Regions from separate parts of the Synechococcus sp. CC9902 genome, predicted to be linked through region 1. Evidence: predicted binding sites of a transcription regulator. Region 1 holds the regulator's gene; the other holds the start of a gene.
The links. The regulator NtcA, encoded in region 1, controls nitrogen genes in cyanobacteria. The targets are predictions, from matches to a motif close to GTANCNNNNGNTAC.

Region 1 (3,929 bases):
TAGATCGCCTGAAAACGCAGGGCATGGAACGGGCTGGCACCTGGATCAATGGGTTCCGGTATGAATCCCCTTCTGCAACTTGATGGCGGCCCTCCCTGCCACAACAGCCCATCTCCGCGTTTTGCGTCAGTGCTTTCAAGACCAGTGTGTGGAAGGCGAGGTCGCTGCTGGTGGTTTTCAGTGGCAGTTCTATTGGGCGTTTGATCGTGGAGAACTCACGGTGGAACCATCGCTCGGACGAGCCTTGATTCAAGATGCCCTGTTTCGTTTTTTGGTGCGCACCGATTACCGCCTCGAGCCCGGTGGTGATTACAGCTTTACGGTTCGGGCCAAGTTCTAAGTGAGAAATTTGGGGGTGGCCCAGACCATGAACAGCGTTGCTTGAGGTGGTCTTCTGCCATCACGAGGGCGGCGATTGCATCCAGTTCGTGGGGGGGCAGCCTTAACCCTTTTGGGAGAAGACGTTGCCAGCCTTTGGCTGGCCACAAAGCCCAATACCGGTCGCGAGCCCTCAAGGTGGTGCCGTGCTCATTGACTGACTGAACATTGGCAAATCCGTTGAAGTCTTGAACCCACTGGGCACTGCTTGTGCCGTCGCCAACGATGATTTGATCCAGGTTGTGTTGCTCGTGCCAATGATCCACCCACGCCATAACGGCTTCAGGTGGCACCACCTTGCCGGCCAACACACGATTGTGTTCGCTGTCAATCAACACCAATCCGCATTTGCTGCGTCCTGGATCCAGTGCAACCAGACGGCTCAAGGGTTGGACTCCACGGCGACGAAGATTGGGTCAGCACTGTTGCTGTCGCGGGTGGAGATGGCTTGCAAGGTGATTCCCTGCTCCGACCGCTCCATCAGTGTTTGGCCAAGTTGCGCTAGGGCTTGGCCATCGAATTGCAAACCAGCGGTAAGCGAGCCTCGTCGTTTGGCTTCTGCGTAGGCCGAGGCCAGCAACAAATTGAGTCGGGTGCGAATGGCCGCATTACTGCGTTCGCTGGGGTCAAGCCTGACGGAGGCGAGCACATCTCCTTTTTTGGTGACTAAACGGTTGGGATGAACCTCCGGGAAGGCGTAAACCACCGTTTCTCCTCTAAGAACGTTGGTGGCGGATCGCAGCGAGATCACCCAAGTTCCTGGCTTGCTGATGATTCCCTGTAAGCGGTTCACGTCGCTACGAGGAACACGAATGATTTGTTGATCAGGGGCTTGGCCTGGCAAGACTTTGCCGTAGGCATTGAAATTGGCTTCTTGCAGCAGGCGATCGACCACTTGTTTGGCCTGATCGGGTGATTCCATCCGCACGGTCGCGGTTGCAAGTATTTGCCCACTGCGCAGAACAACAGCACCGCGGCGAAGGGCGACAAGATTGCGTTCCAGATCCTTCAATTCTCGTTCCCCCAACTTGATGCGGTTGCGCACCGTGTTGAGTTCGGCTTCGGTTCTTTGGATATCCAGATCTCGAGCAGCGATGTCGCGGCTGAGGCGATCTCTGTCGGCCTCGAGGGTTTGACGTTGCTTCTGTAAAGGAGCCAACTCCTGCCGAAGGGTGTTGGCCCGTTGTTCCGCTGCCTTGAGCTCTGCTTCGATCCGTACGGTTGCTCTGCGGGTTTCGACGCGCTCGCGTTCGGCGGCATCGAGTTGCTCACGGCTGTCTTTCAGTCGCGCTTGGAGGGTATCGAGTTCGAATAGCCCAACCCGCAGTTGCCGACTCACCAAAAGCATGAGGCCAAGCGAGAGGGCGCTGATCAGGCTGCCCGTCAGCACCGTGATCACCACAGCAGTGCGCCGGGGTCGCATGTTGAACAAGCTCAAACGAGCTTTACCGACTCGACTGCCAAGGCGATCGCCGAGGGTGGACAGAATGCCCCCGAGGATTAGGAGGGACAGAATCAGCAGCCAGCCACTCATGGCATTAGCCCTCGGCTGCAGATGCGATCAGCTGAACCGTTTGGCCAAGGCGATCGGATCGAGAACGGTGATTTTCTTGCGGTCAATCTGTACGAGACCGGATTGACGCAAGTCTCCCAGCAGACGCGTGATTGTTACGCGGGTTGAGCCAATGGCTTCAGCGATCGCTTGATGAGACAGCCGAAGATCAATCGTGATTCCTAGTTCATCAGGCACTCCGAAGTCTCGGCAAAGCACCAGTAAAAAGCTCACCAGCCGGGACGACATATCCCGATGCGTGAGCGTTTCGATCATCGTTTCGGTTTGCAGGATCCTGCTGGAGAGGCCTTGTAAAAGCCTGAGTCCAACAGCCGTATCCGCTTCAATCGCGTTGCGCACTGAGGTGGCAGGTGCCGTCACCATCTCAACGCGGGTGAAGGCGACTGCGTGATAAAAGCGATCCGAGCGTTGACCAGTGAGTAAAGACAGCACACCGAACAGGCTGTTTTCCCTGAGGAGAGCAACCGTGATTTCTTCACCAGATTCGTAAACCCTTGAAAGGCGCACAGCGCCCCGTCGAATCAGATAAACGCGTTCCGCCGGGTCTCCCGGGAAAAAAATTGTTTTATTTCGCTCCACCATCTCCGTGCTGGCACCTTCCAGCCCACGGATCACCTCCATCAACGATCGAGGACCTGAGGGCTGAGTGTTCGCTACGGCGTTACTAAGAGGTGCATAGCGGGTAAAACCAGTGCTGGTGCTCATGACTGGCTCGCGATTGCTTTGAAAGTTACGGATCTGCCTGGATGTGTCCTGTAGCGGTTATTACGCATTGAGTGTTCACTCAGATACAAGGGCCTGCCGCTGAGCCTCCATCAGTTGTCGGAGGCCGGGTTCAGCCAGGTCCAGGAGTGCATCCAGCTGGGCACGGCTGAATGGCGCGCCCTCGGCGGTTCCCTGAACTTCAAGCAGTCGGCCATCGTCCGCTTGCACCACATTGAGATCGACCTCAGCTCGACTGTCTTCGCTGTAGTCGAGGTCTAGCAGCGCCTGGCTGTCCACTAACCCAACGGAGACAGCAGCAACTTGGCTTTGAAGAGGGGAGTTCTCAAGAATCCCCTGGGAAACGAGGCGGCTACAGGCCCGGTGCAACGCCAGCCAGGCCCCGGTGATGGCCGCTGTGCGGGTGCCTGCATCCGCTTGGATCACGTCGCAGTCGATCAGCAAGGTTCGCTCTCCCAGTTGTGCCATGTCAACGGCGGCCCGAAGGCTGCGCCCGATCAAACGTTGAATTTCTTGGGTGCGGCCGGACAGCTTCATCAACTCACGCCCTTGCCGTTGCGGTGTTGACCCGGGTAGGAGGCGGTACTCAGCACTGAGCCACCCGAGCCCTTCGCCTCGACGCCAGCGCGGCACGTTGTCATCGAGGCAAACGCTGCAGAGAACAGTTGTTCGACCGGTTCTCACAGTGACTGAACTCAAGGCGAATCCCATTGGATCCCAAGTCACGGAAAACGGGCGCAGAGCATTGCGGCAGCGGCCATCGGCTCGGGACTGGGATGGATCGCTCATGGCTCAGAAGAAGTGACGTCAGCCTCGCAGTTCCCTCCGCTTTGCGCTTGAGCCACCATGGGTAGTGTCGATTGCCTTGTGGAATGGCATAACGCCGCTACATTCAAGGTCTTCCGGGTTGTCCCGGCGTGACCTGAGCCGATGATCGCAAGCCTGACCGACCGCCATCAATCCCAAGAGATTCGTTCTCTCGATGGCGATCAGCGTTCCACAGAACGAGTTGGTTTGAGGCCAGTTCCGAATGCAACGCAACCGCCGCCGCCAGCCCTGCATCTAGTCGCTCCAGAGGGTCAGCTTCAGGTGCATACAGCTCCTTATCGCGGCAGTTTTTCCAATGTGCTGAGCCAGGCGGTGCGAGCAGCTGGGCTCGGTAGCCGCGTTTTGATAAGTCAGTTTTTGAAGGGGGGTGTGCAACAGGGCCCATCGGGCCATGTGCAGTTATGTGGAGGACTTGTCTGGCTGCGCC
Region 2 (3,929 bases), 200 kb from region 1:
TTGATTGAGCACGACAGATCCATCTAGATCAGAAATAGATCGATGAAATGTTCCAGGAGGGATACGGAGGATGTCGCCTCCAGCCGCCAGACGAACAATATGAAAAGGCTGATCCCAAGAAAGATTAACGAGATAAAATGTACGTCCTCCACTTGCAGCAAGGAGATTATCTTCTTGGTGGGGATGTAAATAAAATTGCCAGTCTCCAGTTTTCAGATCATTTGGAGGGCTGATTGCAGGCCCACTGTGGATGACGAGATCACGAGCATTCGACGTACCTATCGTGACATCAAAAAAGCGCACGGCTGGTGTATCCCTAAATCGTTCATACGGAATTAACTCAAACATGCAGCAATGGGATTTTTAAATTCATAACCATTGTTTTTACAGAGAAACCAATGGATTTTTAGTGACAACAGCCACGCTTTAAGCAATACAGTTCAATCCAAGCCAAAGCGATGAACATCACTCGTGCTCTAGAGAGCATCCCCTAGGGCAATTTGAAGCATCAAGAAAAGCCGCGGGAGGGAACAGAAGCTGATGAACACAAACAGGCACTGATTTCATAAGAAATCCTAAAGATGTATCGAGACGAACTCCGACTTTGTTTTTGGTTAGTGAAAATCTTGCTGTAGCAACAGCTACACAACGTTCACTTCGCTACGGCGCGAAGCGCATCACACCTCAGGCCATGGAACGGGGACCTGGGAGCTTGCTTGAACAATCATCATGACTTCCCTTCTATACAGAGGACATCAGTACCAACAACCTCACGTGACTGGACAGCCCTCAAGCGTTCAGCTCACCTATCGACGCAACATCTACAAAACGCTCCAACAACAAGCAAAGAGTGAGCACTCAGTTGTGCTGACTTACCGCGGCTTGCAATACGTGCGCTGCAGCTGAGCATCACCCTTCTGCCTGCCAAGGTTCTTGTGAGCCTGAGCAGGCAGAAGCGGCTCCCCTAGCAAGCCTCAAAGATGGGCAAACTCGCATCCTCCACGTTTTTACAGGAGTGATCCCGAGTTTTTTCCGAAGTTTCTGAACAACTGGTCGCCATCAGAGCCATGGTGCAAGGGTTAGGTCCCACCATGTTCACAATCGAGAGAAAGTCAGGCACTCACTGGCAGCCTGAAATCCAACGCAAAACGGAATTTAAAGCTTTCGTGGATGCCCGAACGAAATGCATGGCCACTGGTCAGACCTATCGCGTGGTGAATCGAGACCAAGGCGTTGAGTGCGTGATCACTCTTGATGACTGCAGGAAGCACTTTCACGCGCTTTAGGGCAACCAAAGGAAAAGGTTTCTAAAACTAAAAACGATTTCATTGACAGCCAATAAACAGCATCAGGCAGTCATCCCCCCAGATAAGCCATTTCGGCATGGGATTTCTCTTTATCAATCTGCAGACTTCGCTCTTCACTAAAACGATCAGAGCGCCGAGTCCACAATTCAGACAAACATTCACGAAGTTGAGTCTCTGATTCGTCAGTTCTTAAATAAGGCCGAAGATCTACGCCCTGCGATGCAAATAAACAAGTAAATACTTGACCATCTGCAGTAACCCTAATCCGATTGCAATCTCCACAAAACGGCGCGCTAATTGAACTAATCACACCGATATAGCCAGCGCCATCGCGATACCGCCACCGCGATGTCGTGGAGTTTGATGAACGGCCAACCGGATCTAGGGGCCAGTGCGATGACACGCACTGCACCATCTCCATGGCAGGCATCACCTGAGCAAGCGACCAACCGTTACGGCTTCCCACATCCATATATTCGATCAGACGCAACTCCAACCCGCGATCACGGGCCAGCCGGGCCAACGGAATCAACTGATCATCATTCCGGCCTTTCTGAATCACCGCATTGAGCTTCAAAGCACCGTGAGACGAATTGAAGCCAGCCGATCGAGCCGCCTCTAGTCCCACCAACACCTGATCCAACAAGGATTGGCCAGCTGGAGTCCCACCTTGCAAACCAGCCATGCGAGCAACACTGGCTGCATCCGCACCATCCAGGCTGATCGTTATACGGTCCAAACCAGCACACTTGAGCCTCAAAGCCCGCTCAGGCGACAGCAGAACCCCATTCGTCGTCAGAGCTAATTCCTTCAAACCAGCGGGTCGATCCAAGGCAATCGCAGCCAGCAACGGCTCAAGGCGATCACTGAGCAATGGCTCCCCGCCGGTCAGCCTGACGGTATGAACTCCCAAAGAACAAGCGACACGAATTAAACGCAACTGATCCTGCAAATCGAGCATTCCCTCTGGATCGCGAGAATCAGGGCAGCAGTAGGGGCACGCCAAATTGCAGCGGGCCGTCAGCGACAAACGCAACACACCCAGTGGGCGCCCATGCGAATCCAAATTGGATGTCGCATCAGTCATTCCGACAACACCAACAGATCCTTCGGCTTGTTGGCATTCAGCAAACACCCCGACGGCAGCACCACTGACTCATAGGGCACCCGGTCCAACCAGTCCAACCAGCGATAGCAACCTCGGGACAGCTGCTCTGACAAACACGTTTGGAAGGGAGTTCCCGAAGGAATAATGGCCAAAAGCGGCTGAAGCTGCTCACCGTCATGGGCCACAGCCACCTTGTTGGGGTGTCGTCGCCAAGCCTCAATCAATTGGCGAAAAACCGCGGTCGTGAGCTTGGGCATATCGACCGGCAGCACAAGCCAAGCACCATCTGATCCCGATGACAAAACACAGTCGAGAGCTTGCAATGGGCCATTCCAGGGAGGTGGCTCCAACACAAATTTCAGCCCAGATTGATGCGCCAAGACGTCCGCATGAGCCTGATGCCGGCTGACCACAACAACCGGCAAGCCCAATGGCATCAACTGTTTAATCATTGCCGTTAGCCACACACCACCCTTCTGATGCGGCAGCAATGCTTTATCGCGCCCCATCCGCCGGCTCGTCCCACCACTCAGAAGACAAACCCGGAGTGATCTAACCAAACAATTCATCCTTCTGAAAGAAATCTCGAACCAAGGCAGCACCAAAAACTGTCGCAACAACTACTTAATCAAAGCTATGCGGAATGACTGATGAATCCCATCAGCAAGGTAGATGTAACACAGGATACAAAAATAAATTTATTGGTAGCTATTTGCACCAAAAATATCATCCGTTATTGATTAAATAGTCCCATAAGCGGATGTTTTTAGACCGTTTCATCATCCTCGGGCACTTTTTTTTGAAGCCTGCGGCGTAACTAACCACTCCCTAATGCTTCGCGACCTTTGGTCGTTCCAAGGTAGGTATCGGACTCTCCACCTCACCTGGTTCGCCTTTTTCCTGACCTTCGTGGTCTGGTTCAATCTGGCCCCTTTAGCCACCACCGTCAAAGCGGATCTTGGACTCACGCTTGGTCAGATCCGCACCGTAGCCATTTGCAACGTGGCCCTCACCATCCCAGCGCGCGTGCTCATCGGCATGTTGCTGGATAAATATGGGCCTCGGCTTACTTACTCAGGGATCCTGGTCTTTTCAGCCATCCCCTGCCTGCTATTTGCGTCCGCCCAGGATTTCAACCAACTTGTGGTGGCCCGTCTTCTGCTCTCCATCGTCGGCGCCGGCTTCGTAATCGGGATCCGCATGGTGGCCGAATGGTTCCCACCGAAAGAAATAGGTTTAGCCGAAGGCATCTACGGCGGCTGGGGCAACTTCGGCTCCGCCTTCTCCGCCCTCACCATGGTGGCCCTCGCCGGATTCCTCTCATTCTCAGGTGGGTTTGAACTGCCCTCCGGTGCTGTTTTGAACTGGCGTGGGGCCATTGCACTCACCGGAATTATTTCCGCTGTGTACGGCGTTTTCTACTTCTTCAACGTCACCGATACGCCTCCAGGCAAGACCTACCAAAGACCCTCAAAAACCGCAGGCTTAGAAGTCACGTCGATGCGCGATTTCTG

Region 2: a site for NtcA is predicted at 3,090-3,103, ahead of SYNCC9902_RS11505 (molybdenum cofactor guanylyltransferase). Genes of this name have one in related genera too.

What each region holds. Positions count from the first base shown of each region.
Region 1 is NC_007513.1:1,981,052-1,984,980, reverse strand. It holds gene pth (aminoacyl-tRNA hydrolase) at 1-83, shown strand, start outside; gene SYNCC9902_RS10525 (DUF3146 family protein) at 83-340, shown strand; gene SYNCC9902_RS10520 (resolvase) at 318-764, opposite strand; gene SYNCC9902_RS10515 (DUF3084 domain-containing protein) at 761-1,912, opposite strand; gene ntcA (global nitrogen regulator NtcA) at 1,940-2,656, opposite strand; gene rph (ribonuclease PH) at 2,732-3,463, opposite strand; gene SYNCC9902_RS10500 (cob(I)yrinic acid a,c-diamide adenosyltransferase) at 3,605-3,929, shown strand, end outside.
Region 2 is NC_007513.1:2,176,905-2,180,833, forward strand. It holds gene SYNCC9902_RS11490 (hypothetical protein) at 1-348, opposite strand, end outside; gene SYNCC9902_RS12220 (DUF4278 domain-containing protein) at 730-906, shown strand; gene moaA (GTP 3',8-cyclase MoaA) at 1,357-2,394, opposite strand; gene SYNCC9902_RS11505 (molybdenum cofactor guanylyltransferase) at 2,391-2,984, opposite strand; gene SYNCC9902_RS11510 (MFS transporter) at 3,247-3,929, shown strand, end outside.